DNA from 4 places in the Isoptericola sp. NPDC056618 genome. Region 3 is predicted to be linked to each of the others. Evidence: riboswitches for the same ligand, from Rfam matches in the RefSeq annotation. Region 3 holds a riboswitch; each other region holds the start of a gene.
The links. A riboswitch is a leader RNA that binds a small molecule or an ion and turns the genes downstream of it on or off. The one in region 3 is predicted to bind thiamine pyrophosphate.
Positions count from the first base shown of each region.

Region 1: linked by a shared signal. The riboswitch ahead of ACFQ8T_RS05565 (bifunctional hydroxymethylpyrimidine kinase/phosphomethylpyrimidine kinase) and the one ahead of ACFQ8T_RS06060 (ECF transporter S component) in region 3 are both predicted to bind thiamine pyrophosphate.
Region 2: linked by a shared signal. The riboswitch ahead of ACFQ8T_RS07420 (thiamine ABC transporter substrate binding subunit) and the one ahead of ACFQ8T_RS06060 (ECF transporter S component) in region 3 are both predicted to bind thiamine pyrophosphate.
Region 4: linked by a shared signal. The riboswitch ahead of ACFQ8T_RS16195 (FAD-dependent oxidoreductase) and the one ahead of ACFQ8T_RS06060 (ECF transporter S component) in region 3 are both predicted to bind thiamine pyrophosphate.

Region 1 covers NZ_JBHTVZ010000002.1:533,715-538,868, forward strand. Annotated here, with positions in the region: gene ACFQ8T_RS05565 (bifunctional hydroxymethylpyrimidine kinase/phosphomethylpyrimidine kinase) at 1-1,636, opposite strand, end outside; TPP riboswitch at 1,627-1,757, opposite strand; gene ACFQ8T_RS05570 (hypothetical protein) at 1,891-2,547, shown strand; gene ACFQ8T_RS05575 (YcnI family protein) at 2,637-3,434, shown strand; gene ACFQ8T_RS05580 (copper resistance protein CopC) at 3,431-4,078, shown strand; gene ACFQ8T_RS05585 (hypothetical protein) at 4,224-5,154, shown strand, end outside.
Region 2 covers NZ_JBHTVZ010000004.1:1,545-6,698, reverse strand. Annotated here, with positions in the region: gene ACFQ8T_RS07425 (ABC transporter permease) at 1-1,133, opposite strand, end outside; gene ACFQ8T_RS07420 (thiamine ABC transporter substrate binding subunit) at 1,142-2,215, opposite strand; TPP riboswitch at 2,287-2,391, opposite strand; gene ACFQ8T_RS07415 (DUF4235 domain-containing protein) at 2,551-2,817, shown strand; gene ACFQ8T_RS07410 (PAS domain-containing protein) at 2,849-3,628, opposite strand; gene ACFQ8T_RS07405 (sulfite exporter TauE/SafE family protein) at 3,783-4,709, opposite strand; gene ACFQ8T_RS07400 (RrF2 family transcriptional regulator) at 4,850-5,154, opposite strand, start outside.
Region 3 covers NZ_JBHTVZ010000003.1:37,332-42,485, reverse strand. Annotated here, with positions in the region: gene nadD (nicotinate-nucleotide adenylyltransferase) at 1-278, shown strand, start outside; gene ACFQ8T_RS06080 (hypothetical protein) at 271-1,368, shown strand; gene rsfS (ribosome silencing factor) at 1,365-1,811, shown strand; gene ACFQ8T_RS06070 (histidine phosphatase family protein) at 1,808-2,497, shown strand; tRNA gene ACFQ8T_RS06065 (tRNA-Ala) at 2,588-2,660, shown strand; TPP riboswitch at 2,804-2,915, shown strand; gene ACFQ8T_RS06060 (ECF transporter S component) at 2,909-3,547, shown strand; gene ACFQ8T_RS06055 (ATP-binding cassette domain-containing protein) at 3,522-5,003, shown strand; gene ACFQ8T_RS06050 (energy-coupling factor transporter transmembrane component T) at 5,000-5,154, shown strand, end outside.
Region 4 covers NZ_JBHTVZ010000014.1:108,865-114,018, forward strand. Annotated here, with positions in the region: gene ACFQ8T_RS16180 (ThiF family adenylyltransferase) at 1-520, shown strand, start outside; gene ACFQ8T_RS16185 (thiazole synthase) at 656-1,498, opposite strand; gene thiS (sulfur carrier protein ThiS) at 1,532-1,777, opposite strand; gene ACFQ8T_RS16195 (FAD-dependent oxidoreductase) at 1,774-3,009, opposite strand; TPP riboswitch at 2,999-3,101, opposite strand; gene thiE (thiamine phosphate synthase) at 3,133-3,816, shown strand; gene guaA (glutamine-hydrolyzing GMP synthase) at 3,914-5,154, shown strand, end outside.

The sequences.
Region 1 (5,154 bases), on a different contig from region 3:
TCTGGTCGAAGAACGCCAGCTCGTGCTCGCACGCCGCGCGGAACGCCGCCGCCATCCGGTCCCGGGTGGACGCGTCGGACGCCGCGGCGGCGCGGCGCAGGATCGCGACGGCCTCCCGCGTCGCGTCCGCGAACGCGTCGTCGGCGTAGGTGCCCAGCCACGCCGCGTACGGGTGGCCCGCGTGGTTGCGCGCGGCCAGCCGCTCCCCCACGTCCTGATAGATCCAGTAGCAGGGCAGGACGGCGGCCACGAGGGTCACGTAGTCGTCGCCGGCCGCGCGCAGGTGGTCGAGGTAGGCGGCCGTCGTGGCGCTGGCGGGCACGTCCTGCGGCTCCCCGCCCAGCCAGCGCGTGTGGAGGTCGAGCTCCGTCACCAGGGCGCCGTGCGCGCCACCGGCCCAGAACGCCTGCTCGGCCCGCGTGGGCGCGAGCTCGCTCGCCCGGGCGAGGCAGCGCGCGTAGTCGCGCAGGTAGAGCGCGTCCTGCTCCAGGTAGGCGCGGAAGTGGTCGGCGTCGAGGGTCCCGTCGCCCAGCGACCGGACGAACGCCAGGTCGTCGATCGCGGCGCGCACGTCCGCGGCGTCGTCCCACCACCGGGCGACGACGTCCTCCGCGCCCGCCCCGGACGCACGGGCCGCACAGGACGCCGCCTGGGGTTCCGCGCCGCCCGCGCGCAGCCCCACCAGGTGGTCGACGGGACCGTTCCCGCCGCCGACGCGCAGGGCCTCCCCCGCCCGGATCGCCGCGGTCAGCCAGGCCTTCGTGCCGCGCAGCGCCTCCGCCCAGTCGCCCGTGCGCGCGTACCGGGCGGCCAGCCCGCTGGACAGCGAGCAGCCGGTGCCGTGGGTGGAGGTGCTGGTCAGTCGAGGGCCGGCGAGCTCCACGAGCACGCCCCGCGGACCGACGAGGGCGTCCGGGGCGCCCACGTCCCTCGCCTCTGACCGCGCGAGGAGGTGGCCGCCCTTCGCCACCACCAGGACCCCGTGCCGGGCGGCCAGCCGTCGCGCCTGCTCGAGGGCGGCGGGCCAGTCCGCGGCGGGGGGCTCCTGCGCGAGGACCGCGAGCTCGGGCAGGTTCGGCGTCACGACGTCCACCCGGCCGAGCAGGTCCCGCACGGCGTCCTCGGCCGCCGGGTCGAGCAGCCGGTCCCCGCTGGTCGCCACCATGACCGGGTCCAGGACGACGGCGGGGCGCGCGGTCGCGCCGGACGGCCCGGACGGGTGGGATGCGGCACGCGCCAGCCCGTCGAGCCACGCGGCCACCGCCCGGGCCACCGGGGCCGAGGCGAGCATCCCGATCTTCACGGCGTCGACGGCCACGTCGTCGGCGACGGCGTCGAGCTGCGCGGCCAGGAATGCGGCGGGCGGCACGTGCACGTCACGCACGCCGCGGGTGTTCTGCACGGTCAGGGCCGTGACGGCGGCCATCCCGTAGCCGCCCGCGGCCGCGATCGACTTGAGGTCCGCCTGGATGCCGGCGCCGCCGGACGGGTCGGACCCGGCGACCGCCAGGACCCGGGGCCTGCTGCCCGTCCGCGGCGCCGTCGTCGGCGACGAGACGGGAGCGGGGGCGGCGTGAGCAGGGGTGGTGGTGCCGGCGCGGCCGGCGGAGCTGTCTTCAGGTGCGCGCGCACTCATGTCGACATCCCTTCGCTAGTACGAGCTAGATCAGGTTCGACGGGTGTGTTCTCAGCGCCCGCCGGCCGGCCGTGACGAAGTCGCGGCGATGACCGGTCGGGACGCACCCCGTGTCGTGGCGCCCACCGTAGCCCAGGACGGCCCCGGCGGGTCCGGCGTCCCGCGCGGTGTGTCGTGGCCGGCTCCGCCGTCGCCCGAACGGCCGCCCGGGGCGGGGCTGCAGGTCCCGGCCGACGCCGCGGTAGGGTGCGGGGGTGCCCGTGGTCGTCCGTCGTGTGCGCGAGCTCCTCGTCGCCGGCACGACGCTCAGCATCGCGGCCGCCGCCCATCTCCTGGCCGGCGGCGCGCTCCCCGCGGCACCCCTCGCCTGGCTCGTCGTCGCGGCGCTCACGGCGCCGCTCGCGGTGTGGACCGCGCGCCGCCGTCTGACCCTCCCTCGCCTCCTGCCGGCGATGGTCGCGCTGCAGTTCGTGCAGCACACGACGTTGTCCGTGCTCGGCGCGGCGGGCACGGGTGCTCCCTCGGCTCCGCTCGCGACCCCGGGCGCCACCCCGGACGGCCACGCGCTCCACGCCATGGGCCCGGGCTCCCTCGCGCCCGCGACGGGCGGCGGGCTGCTGCACCACGCGGGCGACGCCGGGACGACGACCTGGATGCTCGCCGCGCACGCCGCCGCGGTGCTGCTCACCGCCCTGCTGCTCGCGGCGGGCGACCGGGCGGCCCTCACCGTGGTGGGGCACCTGCGGCACGTCGCGCTCCTCGTGCAGGAGCCGCGGGCGCTTCCGGTGGTCCGCGAGCACGCCGTCGTCGTCGGGCGCACCTGGCGCCCCCACCCGGCCCGCGTCCGCCGGCGCACGCCCCCACGCGGGCCCCCGCTGCTGCTCCCGGGCGCCCTCGCGCGCGCCGCCTGACCCTGCCCTGGTCCGTCGTCGGACGGGGGCGGGTCCCTCGCCGTCCCACGACCGACTGACACACCTGACAGCCAGGAGCAGAAGAACCCATGTCCAGGACCACCCCTGCCCTCCGCCCGCGTCGCCTCGCCGGCGCGGCCGCGCTCGCCCTCCCCGCCCTCGTGCTCGGCGCGACCGCCGCGTCGGCGCACGTGACCGTGACCCCCGACGCGGCCGAGGCCGGGTCGTACGCCACCCTCACCTTCAAGGTCCCGAACGAGTCCGCCGAGGCCTCGACCACCGCGGTGCAGGTCGACCTGCCCACCGACACCCCCTTCACCAGCGTGTCCGTCGAGCCCGTGCCGGGCTGGACCGCGAAGGTCACCCAGGCGCCCCTGCCCGAGCCCGTCGAGGTGCACGGCACCACCGTCACCGAGGCGCCGGCGAGCATCGAGTGGACCGCCGACGACGCCGACGCCGGCATCGCGCCGGGCGAGTTCCTCCGGTTCACCGTGTCGGCCGGCGCCGTCCCGGACGGCGTGGAGGAGATCGTCCTCCCCGCCACCCAGACCTACTCCGACGGCGAGGTCGTCGCCTGGGACCAGGAGGCGTCCGGCGACGCGGAGCCCGAGCTCCCGGCCCCCGTCCTGCAGGTCGTCCCGGCCGCCGAGGACGGCGGCCACGGCGCGGCGTCGGCGGCCGGCGCCGGCGACGCCGGCACGGACGCGCACACGGATGCGGCGGCCGAGGACGACGGCTCCGGCACCCTCCCGCTCGCGCTCGGCGCCGCGGGCCTCGGGCTCGGGCTGGTCGGCGCCGTCACCGGCGTGATCGCCCTCGCCCGGACGCGCGCACGGGCCACCGGCGCCGCCGGCGCCGCCGGCGCCGCCGGCACGGAGCAGCGGTGAGCGCGCCGGACGGCCGCACAGCCGCGCGACGCGCCCTCGCCGCGGCCGGGTCGTTCGCGCTCGCCCTGGGCCTCGGCGCGGCCGGTGTCGTCGGTGCGGCGGGGCCCGCGAGCGCCCACAACGTCGTCGTCGGGACGTCGCCCGCCTCGGGGACGACCGTGACCGAGCCGCCCGAGTCGGTCGACGTGACGTTCGACGACGTGGTGCTCGACCTGTCCGGCGAGGGCTCCAGCACGGTGGTCACCGTGACGGACGCCGACGGCACGGACCACGCGGCCGGGTGCCCGACGACGCAGGACCGCACCGTGTCCGTCCCCGTCGCGCTGGGCGAGGGCGGCGAGTACACGGTGGGCTGGCGGATCGTGTCGGCCGACGGGCACCCCACCAGCGGGGAGTTCTCGTTCACCTACGACCCGCCCGCCGGGACCGAGGCGGCCCCGCCGGCGGGCGCGACGCCGTGCGCCCCGGCCGGGGGCACGGACGAGGCGTCCGACGGCACCACGGAGGGCGCGTCGGCCGCCGCGGACGCGGGCGGCGGCGACACCTCCGAGCTGGTCGTGGTGCTCGGCATCGCGGGCGGCGTCGTCGTGCTCGCCGGCGCGGCGGTGCTGGTGGCGCTGCGGCTCGCCCGACGTCGCGGCTGACCCACCGCACCCCGCGACCTGTCAGGGTCAGCGCCGGGCATACCGCGCGCTGGCCCTGACAGGTCGCCCTCGTCGATGCTCCCGGGCGTCTGCCTCGTCGTCGGGTCGTCCCCGCACCCCGCCGGAGCCGCCTACGATGCCGAGCATGGATGCGGGGCAGATCGTCGGGATCGTGACGGGCCTGGTCGTGGTGGTCGTGCTGGTCACGGCGGTGGCCTTCTGGGCGGCACGACGCCGCAGGGCGGCGCGCGGGCGGGCACAGGACCTCGAGGCGGAGCTGCAGCGGCTCGGCGTGGAGGCGGGCTCGGCCCTGGTGCGCGCCGACGAGCGGGCCCGCCTCGCCGAGGACGAGCTCGCCTTCGCCCAGGCCGAGCTCGGCGACCGGGAGACGCGCGAGCTCGCGCCCACGCTGCGGCGGGCGCGCGAGCGCCTCTCCGAGGCGTTCCACCACAACCAGCTCCTGCACGACCACGTCCCGGACACCGACCAGCAGCGCCGGGAGTGGTCGGCGCGGGTCGTGGACCTGTGCCGGTCGGCCGACGCGTCCTTGGACGAGCTCGACCGCGGGCTCGCCGCCCTGCGGCAGACGGTCCGCTCGACCCCCGACGCCGTCGACCGGGTCGACGCCGAGCTGGCGCGCGTGCGCGAGGCCGTGCCCGCGGCACGCGCCGACCTCGAGCGGCTGCGCGAGCAGTACGCCGAGCGGGCCCTGCTGCCCGTCGCGGACAACCCCGAGCAGGCGGAGCGCCTGCTCGAGTTCGCAGGTCGCAGCACCGCGGCCGCCCGCAAGCGCCTCACGACCCAGCAGGTCGCGGAGGCCGGTGCCGCGGCCCGCGCGGCGGAGGAGGCCGTGCGCCGCGCCGAGGGGCTGCTGCGCGCCGTCGACGACTACGAGGCCGAGGCACTGCGCGCGGAGGCGGCGCTCGGCGCGATCGTGGCGGAGTCCCGGGCCGAGCTCGCCCAGGCGCGCGCGCTCCCGGCGGCCCAGCGGGCGGGACGCATCGACGGCGCGGTCACCGCGCTCGAGGACGCTCTCTCTGCGCTGCCCGCCCCGGGCGCCCCGGGCGACCCGGTGG
Region 2 (5,154 bases), on a different contig from region 3:
CAGACCGTGACGGTCAGGGCGTTGCGCCCGCCGGTGGTGCCGAGGGCCGCGTAGTTGTCGAGGCCCCAGGAGCCGTCGGGAGCCCGCAGCGACCGCGTGACGAGCCCCGCCATGGGCAGCACGAGCAGCCAGGCGACCACGACGAGGGTGACGAGCGCCGGCACGACGTCCGTGCCGTCGGCGCCCGCGCGCAGCCGCAGCCGGTGCGTGGACACGCTGTCGCTCGTGAGGTGCAGGGCCCGCTCCCGGCGCGCCCGGGCGCGGGAGCTGACCAGCAGCGCGCCGGCCACCACGACGAGCTGCAGCACCGACAGCACCGCCGCCGAGCGCAGGTCGAGGAACTGGGTGGTGCGCGTCCAGATCTCCGTCTCGATCGTGCCGTAGCGCAGGCCACCGAGGACGAGGACGACGCCGAACGCCGTCGCGCAGAAGAGGAACACCACCGCGGCGGCCGACGCGATCGCCGGGCCGAGCGCGGGCAGCGTCACGGTGCGGAACGCGCGCCAGGGCGTCGCGCCGAGCGCACGGGCGGCCTGCTGGGCGCGCGGGTCGAGCCGCTCCCACATGCCGCCGACGGTCCGCACCACCACCGCGTAGTTGAAGAACACCAGCGCCAGCACGATGCCGGCGAAGCTCTCCTCCAGGTGCGCCCAGCCGAGCGGCCCGCCGGGCGCGAAGAGCGCGCGGAAGGCGACCCCGACGACGACGCTGGGCAGCACGAACGGCACCGTCACCAAGCCCCGCACCAGAGTGCGCCCGGGGAACCGGCACCGGTAGAGCACGTACGCTCCGGGCAGCCCCAGCAGCACCGACAGCAGCGTGCCGGTGAGCGCCTGGGCGAGCGTCTGCCCGACGATCCGCCACGTGCGCTCCTGGGACAGCACCTCGGCGAAGCCGGACAGGTCGAGCTCCCGCCCCGCCGCGGTCTCGGTGAAGAACCCCTGCAGGACGAGCGACACCACCGGCCACGCGAAGAAGACCGCGAGGAAGCCCAGCGGGAGCGCGACGGCGGCGCCCCAGCCGAGCCACGCGCCCCACCGGTCTCCGCGCCACCGTTCGGCGCGCGACCGTTCGGCGCGCGACCGCGCCGCCCGTGCTGCCGGGCGGGCGGTGCTGCGGGGGGCGCGGGGCACGGGGCGCGTCAGCCGACGACCGTCGCCGTCCACTGCTCGATCCACTCGTCGCGGTGCGCGGCGACGTCCGCGGGCGCCACCTCGAACGGCTCGTCGGCCAGGGGCGCGAACTGCTGCCAGTCGGCGGGCAGCTCCACGTCCGGGTCGGCGGGGTACATGTACATCTGGCCGGGCACGTCGGCCTGGAACTCGGCGCTCGTCAGGAAGTCCACGAGCTTCTTGGCGCCCTCGGGGTTCTCGGCGCCGGACAGCACCCCCGCGTACTCGACCTGCCGGAAGCAGGTGTCGAGCATCGCGCTCGTGGCGGAGGTCTTCCCGTCGTCGCTCACGGTGAACGCGGGCGACGTCGCGTACGACAGCGCGATCGGTCGCTGCCCGCCCTCCCCGGCGCCGGAGAAGTCCACGTAGTACGCGTCCTCCCAGCTCTCTGCCACCTTGAGGCCGTTGTCGCGCAGGTCGGCCCAGTAGGCCTCCCAGCCGTCCGTGCCGAAGGCGCCGATCGTCGCGAGCAGGAACGCGAGGCCGGGGGACGACGTCGCCGGGTTGGTCACGACGGTGAGGTCCGCGTACTCCGGCTTCGCGAGGTCCTCGAGCGTCGTCGGGGGCGTGACGCCGTTCTTCGCGAACCAGCCGTCGTCGAGGTTCATGCACACGTCGCCCACGTCGACGGGCGTCAGCGTGCCCGCCAGGTCGTCGGGCGCGTAGGCCGCGACCTCCGGGGCGAGGTCGGCCGGCTGGTACTCCTCGAAGACCCCGGCGTCGACGGCCCGCGACGCGTACGTGTTGTCCACGCCGAACACGACGTCGCCCAGCGGCGCGTCCTTGGTGAGCACGAGCTGGTTCACCAGCGTGCCCGCGTCGCCCGGGGCCACCTGCTCGACGGTGAGACCGGACTCCTTCTCGAACGCGGCCAGGACGTCGTCGGAGACGGCGAACGAGTCGTGGGTCACGAGCGTGACCGTGCTCGACGCCGCGCCGCTCGCGTCGTCCGGGGCCGCCCCGCCGCACGCCGCCAGCAGCGGCAGCAGGGCGACGACGCCCGCGGCGGCCGCCGTGGTCCGGGCCGTGGTCGTCAGCTTCATGCTGTCCTCCTCAAGGTGCGAGAAGGGGGTCCTGCGGGCACCCGGCACCGTCGTGGTGCGGCCGTCCGCAGGGAACGAGATTCCCGACTTCCTCCACCGGTGCTAACCGGATCAGGTTCGAGGGTCTGCGGCGGTCCGCACTCTCAGCGCCGGTGGGCGCTCCCCTGTCGTATCACCACGAGCCTACCCGTCGACGCCGCGCTACCGTGGTGCAGTCCTCGACCTCGGGGTGTGACGTGCCTGACGTGCCGTGACGCCGTCCGGCGGCCGCGGACGCACGCGAGACGACGCGCGGTCATGCCGCGGCCGCGCCGGGACCTACCGAGGGAGAGCACGTGACGGACACCGAGCAGCCGCTGGGCGTGAAGGTCGGCACGGTGGTGCTGACGATCGCCGCCGGATGGGTCGCGCAGAAGCTGATCGGGGTGGTCTGGGAGAAGACGACGGGCAGCGTGGCGCCCACCAACGTGGACGACGACGAGATCTCGATCATCCAGGCCGTCACCTTCGCGGCGGTCTCGGGCGGGGTCGCGGTGCTCGCGAAGCGCCTCGCCCGCAAGGGCGCCGTGCGCGCGGCGGCCCGGTTCGTGCCCGGCCGCTGATCCCCCGCTCCTGACGGGCCCGCCCTGCGGGTCAGTGGCTCGCGCGCGGACGCCGGCGGGCGAGCTGCGCGTCGTGACCGTGCGGCCGGTCCACCGGCCGCACGGTGGCGAGCGCCTGGCTGAGCCGGTCCGCCGCGTCCTGGGCCGGCGGGGCGGACCGCACCACCTCCGCCGCCGTGAGCGCGGCGTCGCGGTCCCCGACGGGCCGCGCGAGCCCCTTCATCACCTGCTCCCCCGCCGACTGGGCGGAGATCCCGACCTGCGCGCCGGCGTCCGCGAGCACCTCGGTGGCGACCGACTCGTCCACGCCGCACACCGCCATGATGGCGCCCTTGGCCTGCTCGGCGGCCGCGGCCGCGACGAACGCTCGGGACACGGCCCTGTGCGCCTCGCGCTCCAGCGCGTCCCGCACGACCGGGCTCGCGTCGATGACGTAGCCGACGATCTGCGACGACGCGCCGTCGGCCCCGTGCCTCCCCTGTCCGGTCACGACGACGGTATGGGTGCGCCCGTGGTCGTCCACGACGCGGTGCGCCCCCGAGAACGGCCGCCCGGTGCCGAGCGCGACCACCGCCGTCCGGGAGAGCCGCTCGCGGTCGTCGGGGTGCAGGTGGGCGCGCAGCACCTCCGGTCCCGGCGCGATCTTGCCCGGCTCACGACCGAAGATCCGGAAGACCTCGTCCGACCACCACCACTCCCCCGTGGCGACGTCGACGCGGTACCGGCCGACGAGCAGCTGGCTCCCGGCGCCCAGCAGCTCCGCGAGAGCGACGAGCTCGCGGCGCGGTGTGTCGTTGGGCGTGCTGGACATCGAGGCTCACCCCCCAGTGCCGTGCAGCTGGGTCCGGCGCGCAGTTCTCCTGGCCTCACCACGGTACCGGGACGGCACGACACCGCCACCGCACGGCGGGTGACGTGCGGTGGCGGTGGTGTCGTCGGTGGCCCCGGCCGTGCCGGGGCAGGCGTCAGGCGACCGTCGTCGCAGCGGCCTCGGGGTGCTCGCCCGCCGCCTCGGCCCGCTCCGCCGCGACCGCCTTGCGGTGCTCGCGGAACGAGTAGGTGACGGCGGCGGCCCAGCCGACCGCGATGAGCCCGAGGACGAGACCCCGCACGCCGTCGCTCACGGGGAACTCATCGAGGCTCAGCAGGGTGCGGACGTTGGTGAGCACGATGATCCCGCCGACGGCGGATCCGAGGACGCGCGGCGGCACCAGGCGGACGAGCCATGCGGCGATCGGCGCGGCGATCAGGCCGCCGATGAGCAGCGCCAGGGCCCAGGTCGGGTTGATGCCCGCGGTCCCGAGGCCGAAGAGGAAGCCGAGGCTCGCGGCGACGGCCACGAAGAACTCGCTGGTGTCGATCGAGCCGATCACCTTGCGGGGCTCCATGCGGCCGCTCGCCAGGATGGCGGGCGTGCCCACCGGCCCCCAGCCGCCGCCGCCCGTGGCGTCCATGAACCCGGCGACCAGGCCGAGCGGGGTGAGGAACCGCTTGCGGAGCGGCTGCCCGAGGCGGTCCGTGCGCAGCCCGCGGAGCGTGAAGCGCAGCAGCACGTACAGGCCCAGCCCCAGCAGCAGGATCGACATCAGCGGCTTGGCGATCTCGGTCGACAGCCATGAGAGGAAGGTCGCGCCGGCGAACGCGCCGACCGCACCGGGGATGCCGATCTTGGTGACGACCTTCCAGTCCACGTTCCCGAACCGCCAGTGCGACGCACCGGACGCCAGCGTCGTCCCGACCTCGGCGAGGTGGACGGTCGCCGACGCGGCCGCGGGGTTGGTACCGATCGCGAGCAGCAGGGTGGTCGAGGTGACGCCGTAGGCCATGCCCAGGCTGCCGTCGACGAGCTGCGCACCGAGGCCCACGAGGGCAAGGAGGACGAGAGTCCGCACGGGGGTTCCCTCCGTTTCGGCGCGGCAGCGGGTCCGCCGCGTCTGCAGTGAAGTTACCCGATCGGCTCTATCGGATTCAACGGTCTCAAGAAACTGTCTGCATGCTGAGACGGGCGCCCGTCAGGCCGCGGGAGCGGGGCTCACGGGTTGATCCACGCCGATTCCTGCTCCGTGAGCCGGCGCACGACGTCGGGGATCGTCCCGGCCGCGAGGTCCGCCAGGGTCACCTGCTCCAGCACGGCCCGCACGTTCACGCGCAGCGCCACCCACACGTGCAGCAGCGACGCCGCCGCGCCCGTGTACTCCAGGTCCGAGGGCCGCGCGTCGCGCACGAACACCAGTGGCCCGTCCACGGCACGCACGACGTCGGCGACGGTGACCTTGTCGGCGGGGCGGGCCAGCACGTACCCGCCACCCGCGCCGCGACGGCTCGCGACGATACCCT
Region 3 (5,154 bases):
GCGGCGCCGACGCGATCGAGCAGATCCTGACCTGGAAGGATGCCGCGCTCCTGTGGGAGATGGCACACTTCGTGGCTGTCACGCGGCCGGGGCACCAGCTCATGGTGGACGGCCTGCCCCACGACGGGGTCACGACGCTGGAGGTCCCGGCGCTGGCGATCTCGTCGAGCGACTGCCGTCGCAGGGCGCAGGCCGGCCAACCGGTGTGGTACCTGGTGCCGGACGGCGTGGTCCAGTACATCGCCAAGCACGGTCTGTATCGAGGTCTCGATGAGTGACAACAACCCGTCCCGCCCGCTGACCCGCCGCGAGATCCGCGAGCGGGAGCAGGCGGCCGCCGCCGCGCAGGCGAGCGCCGGTCCGCCTGCGCCGTCCGGGCCCGAGTACGGCGAGCCCGCCGCAGCGAGGTCGCCGTTCGCCCCGCCCGCCGGGCCGGCGCCGGCGCCGCGGTTCTCCGCGCCGGCGGCCAGCGCGCCGTCCCGCCGCTCCCTCCGCGAGCAGAGCCCGGCGCCCGCCCCCGCGCCCGCGCCGATGGTGCGGCCGCCGTCCACCTCCGCCGGGGTGCGCGGGCTGGACGAGACGGGTCGGCTGGCCCCGATCCAGCGACCGACCGGCGAGATGTCCCGCGCCGTCGCCCCGACGCCCTCGGTGCGTCCCGCGGCGCCGTCCGGCGCCCCGGCCGCGCCGCCCGCGCGTCCCTCGACCCGCCGTGACCAGGGCGCCGCCGCGGCGGGCTCCGCCACCGGGTACGGGTTGCCGCCGGTGGCCGCCCCGTCGAGCACCCCGGCGAGCGCCGCGCCCGCGGCCCCGGCGGCCAGCCCGCCGGCCACGGTCGCGCCGCGCCCCGACGGCGCCGCCCGTCGTTCCCCGTTCGCGACGACGGGCACCTCCTCGCCGTTCGGTGCCACGTCGGCCCCGGTGTCTGCGCCGCCCGCGCAGGCGGCCCCGAGCCCGGCGCCGACCGCCGCCCCCGCGTCAACGGCACCCCCGCTGCCCTGGGCCAGCCCGGCCACCGAACGGCCCGCGTCCGTGCCGCCGTCCCGCACCTCGGCGGGGGCCGCGCAGCCGGCGGCCGCGCCGGAGCGACCCGCCGCGTCCCCGTTCGACGCGCTGGTCGCGTCGGAGCAGCCCGTCCGGGCGCGCTCGGCCGCGCCGCTGGACGACGAGGACGACGACGAGGACTGGGACGAGCCCGAGGCGTCCTACACCTGGCTGCACTACATCGTCCTCGTGGTCGTCGCGTTCGTGCTGGGGCTCCTGGTCTGGAAGCTGCTGCTCGGGGACAACGGCGCCCAGGACTTCACGACCGACGGCGCCGCGCCCGCGAGCGTCGTCCTCCCGTACGAGCACCCCGGAGCCGCTGCATGACCGCCAGCCCCCGCGCCGTCGAGCTGGCGGTCGTCGCCGCTCGGGCCGCCTCGGACCGCAAGGCGCAGGAGATCATCGCGCTGGACGTGAGCGACCAGCTGGTGCTCACCGACGTGTTCCTCATCGCCTCGGGCACGAACGAGCGGCAGGTCTCTGCCATCGTGGACGCCGTCGAGGAGGCGATGTTCCTCGCCGGGTCCAAGCCGATCCGCCGCGAGGGCAAGGCGCAGGCGCGGTGGGTGCTGCTCGACTTCGGCGAGGTCGTCGTCCACGTGCAGCACGCCGAGGACCGCGTGTACTACGCGCTCGAGCGCCTGTGGAAGGACTGCCCGGCGGTCGAGCTGCCGGAGGACGCGCGCGGCGGCGACGGCGCGGCGGCCGCCGCCGAGTACGGCGACGGCGGGGGCGACGGAGCGATCCGGCTCGCGGGCGACGAGCGGTGACGGCCGGCACCGTCGTCCTGCTGCGGCACGCCCGCACCGCCTACAACGCCTCCCTGCGGCTGCAGGGGCAGATCGACATCCCGCTCGACGAGGTCGGGCGCTGGCAGGCCGCGGAGGGCGGCTCCGCGCTCGCGTCGTCGCACCGTGCGACGCGCATCGTGTCGTCCGACCTGGGCCGCGCCGTCGAGACGGCGAACGCCTACGCGGACGCGCTCGGCGGGGAGCCCCTGGTCACGGACGAGCGCCTGCGCGAGCGCGGCTTCGGCGACTGGGAGGGCCTCACGGGCGCCGAGCTGCAGGAGCGCTGGCCCGAGGAGTACGCGGCCTGGCGCCTCGGCGCCGAACCCGTGGGCGCGGGGGCCGAGACGAAGGCGGCGGTCGCGCAGCGCATGGCCGAGGCCGTGGCCGAGCACGCCGCGGACCTGGACGACGACGCGACGCTCGTCGTCGTGTCGCACGGGGCCGCCATCTCGCTGGCGGTGACGGCGCTGCTCGGGCTCGACCCGACCACCTGGCGCGGGCTGTCGGGCATGCACAACGTGCACTGGTCGCACCTGCACCGTGCGGGGGAGGGGGCCGTGCCGGCCTGGCGCCTCGTGGCGCACAACGTGGGCGCGGGGTACCCCCTGGACCGCTGGCAGGCGGGGCCGGACTGGAATTTGGAACCTGGCCCGAAGTCTGCCTAAGATATCGACGTTCCGAGGGGCGCAAGCCCGGAGGAACACACCGAATCAGACGAATCGCCTGGCCGTCCGCGGTCGCGAGAGTCGGTTCTCGGGGCTGTGGCGCAGCTGGTAGCGCACCTGCATGGCATGCAGGGGGTCAGGGGTTCGAGTCCCCTCAGCTCCACCCCGACGAGAAGGCCCGGAACCTCATGGTTCCGGGCCTTCTTGCGTGACCAGGGGTTTCACGGTGCGGGACGCCCTTGCGCCGTCGCCGTGGTCGCCTAGGGTCGGACCTGCGGCCGCGTCGTCGGCCGCCACATCTGAAGACACCCATGACAGGGGAGCGCCGTCGAAGGGGCGCTGAGAGTGCGGGCACAGCCGCAGACCCTTGGAACCTGCTCCGGTTAGCACCGGCGAAGGGAGTTACCTGGAATGTCCGCGCCCACTGTCCTGCGCAGCCCGTCCCTGCGGTACCGCACCGTCGACCTCGTCACCGTGGCCATGCTCGGCGTGGCCGTCGGTGTCGTCTTCTGGGGCTGGACCCAGCTCTACCACCTGCTCTCCGCCGGGCTGGCCGTCGCCTTCCCGCCGGCCACCGGGCTGCTCGGGGGCGGCTGGCTGCTCGGCGGCGTGCTGGGCGGCCTCATCGTCCGCCGCCCGGGCGCGGCGCTGCTCACCGAGGTCGTCGCCGCGAGCGTCGAGGCACTGCTCGGCGCCGGCTGGGGCTTCTCGGCGATCGTCTCCGGCGTCGTCCAGGGGTTCGGCGCCGAGCTCGTGCTCGCCCTGTTCCTCTACCGCCGGTTCGGCACCGCCGTCGCGGCCCTGGCGGGTGCGACGGCGGGCGCGTGCGGCGCCGTCTACGAGTGGTTCGCCTACTACCCGGACTGGGCGTGGGGCTTCCGGCTGGCGTACCTGGGCCTCTTCGCGCTGTCCGGCGCGCTGCTCGCGGGCCTGGGAGGCGCGGCGCTCGTGCGCGCCCTCGCGCGGGCCGGCGTGCTCGACGCGTTCGGGCCGGGGCGCGACCTCGCCGACCGCGGCGACGGTCGTGCCGCCGATCGCGCCCGGGCCTGACGGCGTGGCGCGCGACGACGTCCGGGCGCTCGTGCGGGGGCTGAGCTGGCGGCCCACCGGGCGCCGGGCCCCGACGATCGAGGGCCTCGACCTCGCCGTCGGCGCGGGGGAGTGCGTCGGCCTGGTCGGGCCGAGCGGGGCGGGCAAGTCGACCGTGCTGCACGCCCTGGCGGGGGTCCTGGGGGACCCGCTGCCCGGTGACCTGTCCGGCACCGTCCACGTGGACGGCGGGGTGGGGCTCGTGCCGCAGGACCCGGGCTCCGCGGTCGTCGCGGCCCGGATCGGCCGGGACGCCGCCTTCGGCCCCGAGAACTCCGGCCTGCCGCGGGAGGAGATCTGGCGTCGGGCCCGGGAGGCTCTCGACCGGGTCGGGCTGCGGTACCCGCCCGACCGGCCGACGTCGGCCCTCTCGGGCGGCGAGCTGCAGCGGCTCGCGCTCGCGGGGGCGCTGGCGAGCGCTCCGGGCCTGCTGCTCCTGGACGAGCCGACCGCGATGCTCGACCCCGCCGCCGCGGCCGAGGTCCGCGCCGCCGTCGTCGGCGCGCTGGAGGGTACGGACACCGCCCTCGTGGTGGTCGACCACCACGTCGGGCCGTGGCTCGAGCACCTGGACCGCCTCGTGGTGCTCGGGCCGGGGGGCCGGGTCACGCACGACGTCGCGCCCGCCGCGCTGCGCGACGGCGCGGCCGGCCCGCGCGGCGACCTGACGCGCGCCGGCGTCTGGCTGCCCGGGGTGGCGGCGCCCGCCCCGCTGCCCGTCCCGGCCGCGCTGGTCGCGCCGGACGACGCCGGGCCGGAGGTCTCGGTCGACGCCCTCGAGGTCGACCTGACGACGCGCGGCCTGCGCGGCCGTACCACCACGCGGGCGCTCGACGGCGTGGCCGCGCGACTGCCTGCGGGGCGCCTCACGGCCGTCACGGGGCCCTCGGGGGCAGGGAAGTCCACGCTCGTCGCCACCCTCGCGGGGCACCTGCGGCCGACCGGCGGCGAGGTGCGGGGCGTCCCGGGGCGTACCGCCCCCTCGCGAGACCTTGCACGGTCGTGCGGCTGGGTGCCGCAGCACCCGGAGCACGGCCTGCTCGCCCTGCGCGTGCGGGACGAGGTGGAGCTCACCGGAAGCCGCCTCGGAGTCCCGGTGGACGTGGACGAGGTGCTCGCGCTGCTGCGCCTGGACCACCTCGCCGACGCGCACCCGTTCCGGCTGTCCGGCGGCGAGCAGCGGCGGCTCGCGCTGGCGGCCGCGCTCGCGCACCGGCCGGGGCTCGTGCTGCTCGACGAGCCGACCGTCGGCCAGGACCGGGGGACCTGGGCGGCGGTGGCCGGGTGGGCCACCGCCGCCGCCCGGCACGGCGCCACCGTCGCGGCCAGTACCCACGACGCGCACCTCGTCGCCCTCGCCGGGCACCAGGTGCGGCTCGGCGGCGCGGCACGGGAGCGACAGGCGGTGGCGGCATGACCGGCGTGCTGGGGCGCGTGAACGCCCTCGTGCTCGTGGCGCTCGGGCTGCTCGGGCTGGTCGCCTCCCTGGGCGTCCGGGACGTCGCGAGCGCCGGCGTCGCGCTGGGCGCCTGCCTGGCTTTCGGGCTGGTGCTCCTGCCGCGCGGGGC
Region 4 (5,154 bases), on a different contig from region 3:
GGGCACCACGCTGCTCGGCCGCATCGCCGTCTACGACGCGCTCGAGCTCTCGTGGCGCCAGCTCGCCGTCCGCCCCGACCCCACGCGCGAGCCCGTCGCCGAGCTGCTCGCCGACGACGCCGCGTACGCCGCGTTCTGCGGCCTGCCCGCCCCGGTCGGCGGCACGGCGGACGCCGGCACGGGCACGACGGGCGGTGGGCTCGGCCCCGCCAGCATGAGCGCCGTCGACGCCGCGGCACTGCTCGCCGGCGACGCGCCCGTGGCGCTCGTCGACGTCCGCGAGGACTGGGAGGTGCAGGCGCTGCCGGTCGCCGGCGCGACGGTGTCGCCGAGCGGCGGCTTCCTCGGCGGGGGAGACGGCGCCGCGGCGGCGATCTCCGCGCTGCCTGCCGACCGCCCGGTGCTCCTCGTCTGCGCCGCCGGCGCCCGCTCGGCCCGCGTGGCCGACGTCGCGCGCGCCGCCGGCGTCGACGCCCGCTCCGTCGAGGGCGGCGCCCCCGCCCTGCTCCTCGCCATCTGACCGCGAGGTGGTACCGGACCTGCCGAGGTAGTACGAGGACCCGCGAGGTAGTACCCGACCCGCCGAGGTAGTACGAGCCTCGTCGAGGTGGCGGTCCGTGAGTACTACCTCGGCAGGTCCGGTACCACCTCGGCGTCAGAGGGCGAGGTCGAGGCGGCCGTCGGGGGAGGAGCTGGCCAGCGCGCCCTCGCGGCGCGGGATGCGGCCGGCCCCGGCGGCGAGGCGGCCGGACTCGACGGCGAGGCGCATGGCGTGCGCCATGCGGACCGGGTCGGCGGCACGGGTGACGGCGGTCGCGAGCAGCACGCCGTCGCAGCCGAGCTCCATCGCGAGGGCGGCGTCGGACGCCGTGCCCACCCCGGCGTCGAGGACGACGGGCACGCGCGCGGCGCTCGCGATCGCCTCGATGTTGCGCGGGTTGAGCACGCCCAGGCCGGTGCCGATGGGGGCGCCGAGCGGCATGACGGCGGCGCACCCGACGTCCTCCAGCCGGCGCGCGAGGATCGGGTCGTCGTTCGTGTACGGCAGGACGACGAACCCGTCGCGCACGAGCCGGTCGGCCGCCTCGACGAGGCCGATCGGGTCGGGCAGCAGGGTGACGTCGTCGGCGACGACCTCGAGCTTGACCCAGTCGGTGCCGCACGCCTCGCGCGCGAGCTGGGCGGTGAGCACGGCCTCGGCGACCGAGAAGCAGCCCGCCGTGTTGGGCAGGGCGCGGATGCCGAGCCGCTCCAGCAGCCCCCAGATGCCGCCGTCCTCGGCGCCCGCGCCGCCCGGGCGCACCGCGACGCGGCGCATCGCCACCGTGGTGAGCCCGGTGCCCGACGCGACCAGCGCGTCCTCGAGCGTCATGAGGTTCGACGCGCCGCCCGTGCCCATGACGAGGCGCGAGCCGATCTCCGTGCCGGCGACCACGAGGGGGTCGACGAGAGGGTGCGCGAGCGGGCGGGACGTGGCCGCGGCGTGCGTGCTGGTCATGCTTCCTCCGTGCTTCCTGGTCAGGCTTCGTGGTCAGCCGCCCTGGACGGCGGTGACGATCTCGACCCGGTCGCCGGGCGAGATCCGGGTACCGGCCCACAGGCCGCGGGGGACGACGGCGTCGTTCACGGCGACGGCGATGCCCTGGACGGACCCGTCGGCGACGAACGCGGGCACGAGGGCCGCGACGACGGCCTCGACGCCGTCGCCGTGCGGCCCGTCGAGCGGGTAGGCCTCGCCGTTCACGACGGCGGTGCGGGTGGCGGGGGTGGCGGTCATCGGGCGGCTCCTTCGGGGAGAGGGTCGGCGGGCGCGAAGCGGCGCGGGTCCGCGGCGGACAGCGCCGGGTCGGGGGGAGGCGCTCCGGTCAGCTCGGCCACGACCGCGTCGGCGGTGAGCGGGGCGAGCAGCACCCCGTTGCGTCCGTGCCCGACGGCGGCGAGCAGGCCGGGGACGCCGGTGGCGCCGACGAGCGGCAGGTTGTCGGGGGTGGCCGGGCGGGCGCGCGGCGTGACGTCGACCAGCGCGGCCTCGTCGATGCCGGGCACGAGCGCGCGGGCGTCGCGCAGCAGCGCGAACACGCCGCCTGCCTCGGCGCGGCGGTCGTCGGGGCGCTCCTCGCTGGTGGCGCCGACGACGATCTCCCGGTGCCCTGGCCCGGTGCCGGTGCCGGTGCCGGTGCCGGGGCCCGCGCCCGTGCCCGGGCCCCGTGGCACGACGTACACCGGCCGCCCCTGCACCGTGCCGCGCACCACGTGCTCCAGCGCCAGCTCCGGGCCGGCGTCCAGGCGCAGCGTCACGCCCTTGACCGGCCGCACCGGGACGCGCAGGTCGGGGACGCCGTCGAGCAGGGCCGCCGTCGCGTCCGCGCCGGTCGCGAGGACGACCGCGCCCGCGGCGTGGCGCGCGCCCCCGTCGTCGTGCACCGCGACGACGCGGCCCGCGCCGTCGCGCTCGAGCCGCACCGCCGTGCGGCGCACGAGGGCGCCGCCGAGCGCCTGGACGAGCGCCGCGTGCGCCCCCCGCGGGTCCACGGCGAGGTCGCCCTCGACGACGGCCGCCCCGGCGAGCCGCGGCCCGAGGTACGGCTCGCGCCGCCGCGCGGCGGCCACCGAGACCTCGGCGGAGGCGAGACCCCACTCCCGGTGCAGCGCCAGGACCCGGCGCAGCAGCGCGAGGTCGTCGGCGTCGTACGCGACGGCGAGCGACCCGGCGCGCAGCAGGGGGACGTCGCGCCCGGTCGCCGCGGCCAGGCGGGCGGCGAAGTCGGGCCAGCGGGCCGCCGACGCGACGTTGAGGCGGGCGAGCTCCCGCTCGCCGAAGTCGGACTCGCTGACGGCCGCGAGCATCCCCGCCGCGGCGCGGGTGGCGCCCTCGCCGGGCGACGGGTCGAGCACGGTGACGGACAGCCCGCTCGCGGCGGCGCGCCAGGCGACGGCGAGGCCGACGATCCCGCCGCCCACGACGACGACATCGGACGGGGTGCCGGACGGGCTGCTGGGCGTGGGCATGTGCGCTCCCTTCGCTGGCATGACCCAGATCAGGTTCGACGGTCGGCTCCTACGCCCTCTCAGCCCCGAGCGGGGCTCCCGTGCGCGGCCACTGTAACCCGGGCCGTGGTTACCCTGACCGGCGTGACCACGACCGCGCCCGACCACGGTGCCGCCCCGGAGACCGCTCCCGACGCGACCCGCGCCCGCCTCGCCGACGCCCGCCTGTACCTGTGCACCGACGCCCGCGAGGAGCGCGGCGACCTGGAGGACTTCCTGCACGGGGCGCTCGCGGGCGGCGTCGACGTCGTGCAGCTGCGGGACAAGACGCTCGACGTCGCGCGCGAGCTCGAGCTGCAGGAGGTGGTCGCCCGCGTCGCCGCGGAGCACGGCGCGCTCTGGGCGGTGAACGACCGGGCCGACGTCGCGCAGCTCACCGGGACGCCCGTGGTGCACATGGGGCAGCGCGACCTCCCGGTGCCCGCCGTGCGGTCGCTGCTCGGGCCGGCTCCGGTGCTGGGCCGGTCCACGCACTCCGCGGACCAGGCCGCCGCGGCGGAGGCCGACCCGGACGTCGACTACTTCTGCGTCGGCCCCCTGTGGGCCACGCCCACCAAGCCCGGCCGCGCGGCCGTCGGGCTCGACCTGCTGCGCGAGGTCGCCGCCACCCGCCCGGCGACGCCGTGGTTCGCCATCGGCGGCGTCGCCGCGGAGCGCCTCGACGCCGTGCTCGACGCCGGAGCGTCGCGCGTCGTCGTCGTACGGGCGATCACGCAGGCGCCGGACGCCGAGCGGGCCGCGCGAGAGCTGCGGGAGCGGCTGGGCTGACGGTCCGGGCCGGACCGCCGCGCGAGGTGACCTACCCCACCGCGTGACCCGTGGGACAGGCCCGGGAGCGGTACCGTCCGGCGGCTACGATGGCTCGGTGACGTCTCCCGCCACCGACACCCCCACCACCGCCGACCTGGCGCCCACGCCGCGTCCGGTCCTCGTCGTCGACTTCGGCGCCCAGTACGCGCAGCTCATCGCGCGCCGCGTGCGCGAGGCCCGCGTCTACTCCGAGATCGTGCCGCACACGTTCACCACCGAGCAGATGCTCGCCAAGAACCCGGCGGCCATCATCCTGTCGGGCGGCCCGTCGTCGGTGTACGCCACCGGCGCGCCGTTCGTGGACCCGGCGCTGTTCGAGGCCGGCGTGCCGGTGCTCGGCATCTGCTACGGCTTCCAGGCGATGGCGCAGGCGCTGGGCGGCACCGTCGCGCAGACGGGGCAGCGGGAGTACGGCGGCACCGAGGTCGAGGTGTGCGAGTCCGGCGTGCTGCTGGCGGGCACCCCCGACCACCAGACCACCTGGATGAGCCACGGCGACTCCGTGCACGCCGCGCCCGAGGGCTTCGCGGTGCTCGCGACGTCGTCCGGCTCGCCCGTCGCCGCGTTCGAGGACACCGGCCGCCGGCTGTACGGCGTGCAGTGGCACCCCGAGGTCAAGCACTCCGCGCACGGCCAGGCCGTGCTGGAGAAGTTCCTCTACGAGGGCGCGGGGCTCGCCCCCGACTGGACCGCGGGCAACGTCATCGCCGACCAGGTCGCCGCGATCCGCGCGCAGGTCGGCGACGCGCGCGTCATCTGCGCCCTGTCCGGCGGCGTGGACTCCGCCGTCGCCGCCGCGCTGGTGCAGCGCGCCGTCGGCGACCAGCTCACCTGCGTGCACGTGGACCACGGCCTGCTGCGCGAGGGCGAGGTCGAGCAGATCGAGCGCGACTTCGTCGCGTCCACGGGCGTGAAGCTCATCATCCGCGACGAGAAGGAGCGGTTCCTCACCGCCCTCGCGGGCGTGAGCGACCCGGAGACGAAGCGCAAGATCATCGGCCGCGAGTTCATCCGCGTCTTCGAGGACGCCCAGCGCGACATCGTCGCCGAGGCAGGCGCCCACGGCGAAGAGGTCAAGTTCCTCGTGCAGGGCACGCTCTACCCGGACGTCGTCGAGTCCGGCGGCGGCGAGGGCGCGGCCAACATCAAGAGCCACCACAACGTGGGCGGCCTGCCCGACGACCTGCAGTTCGAGCTGGTCGAGCCGCTGCGGACGCTGTTCAAGGACGAGGTCCGCGCCGTCGGCCGCGAGCTCGGCGTGCCGGAGGAGATCGTCTCCCGCCAGCCCTTCCCGGG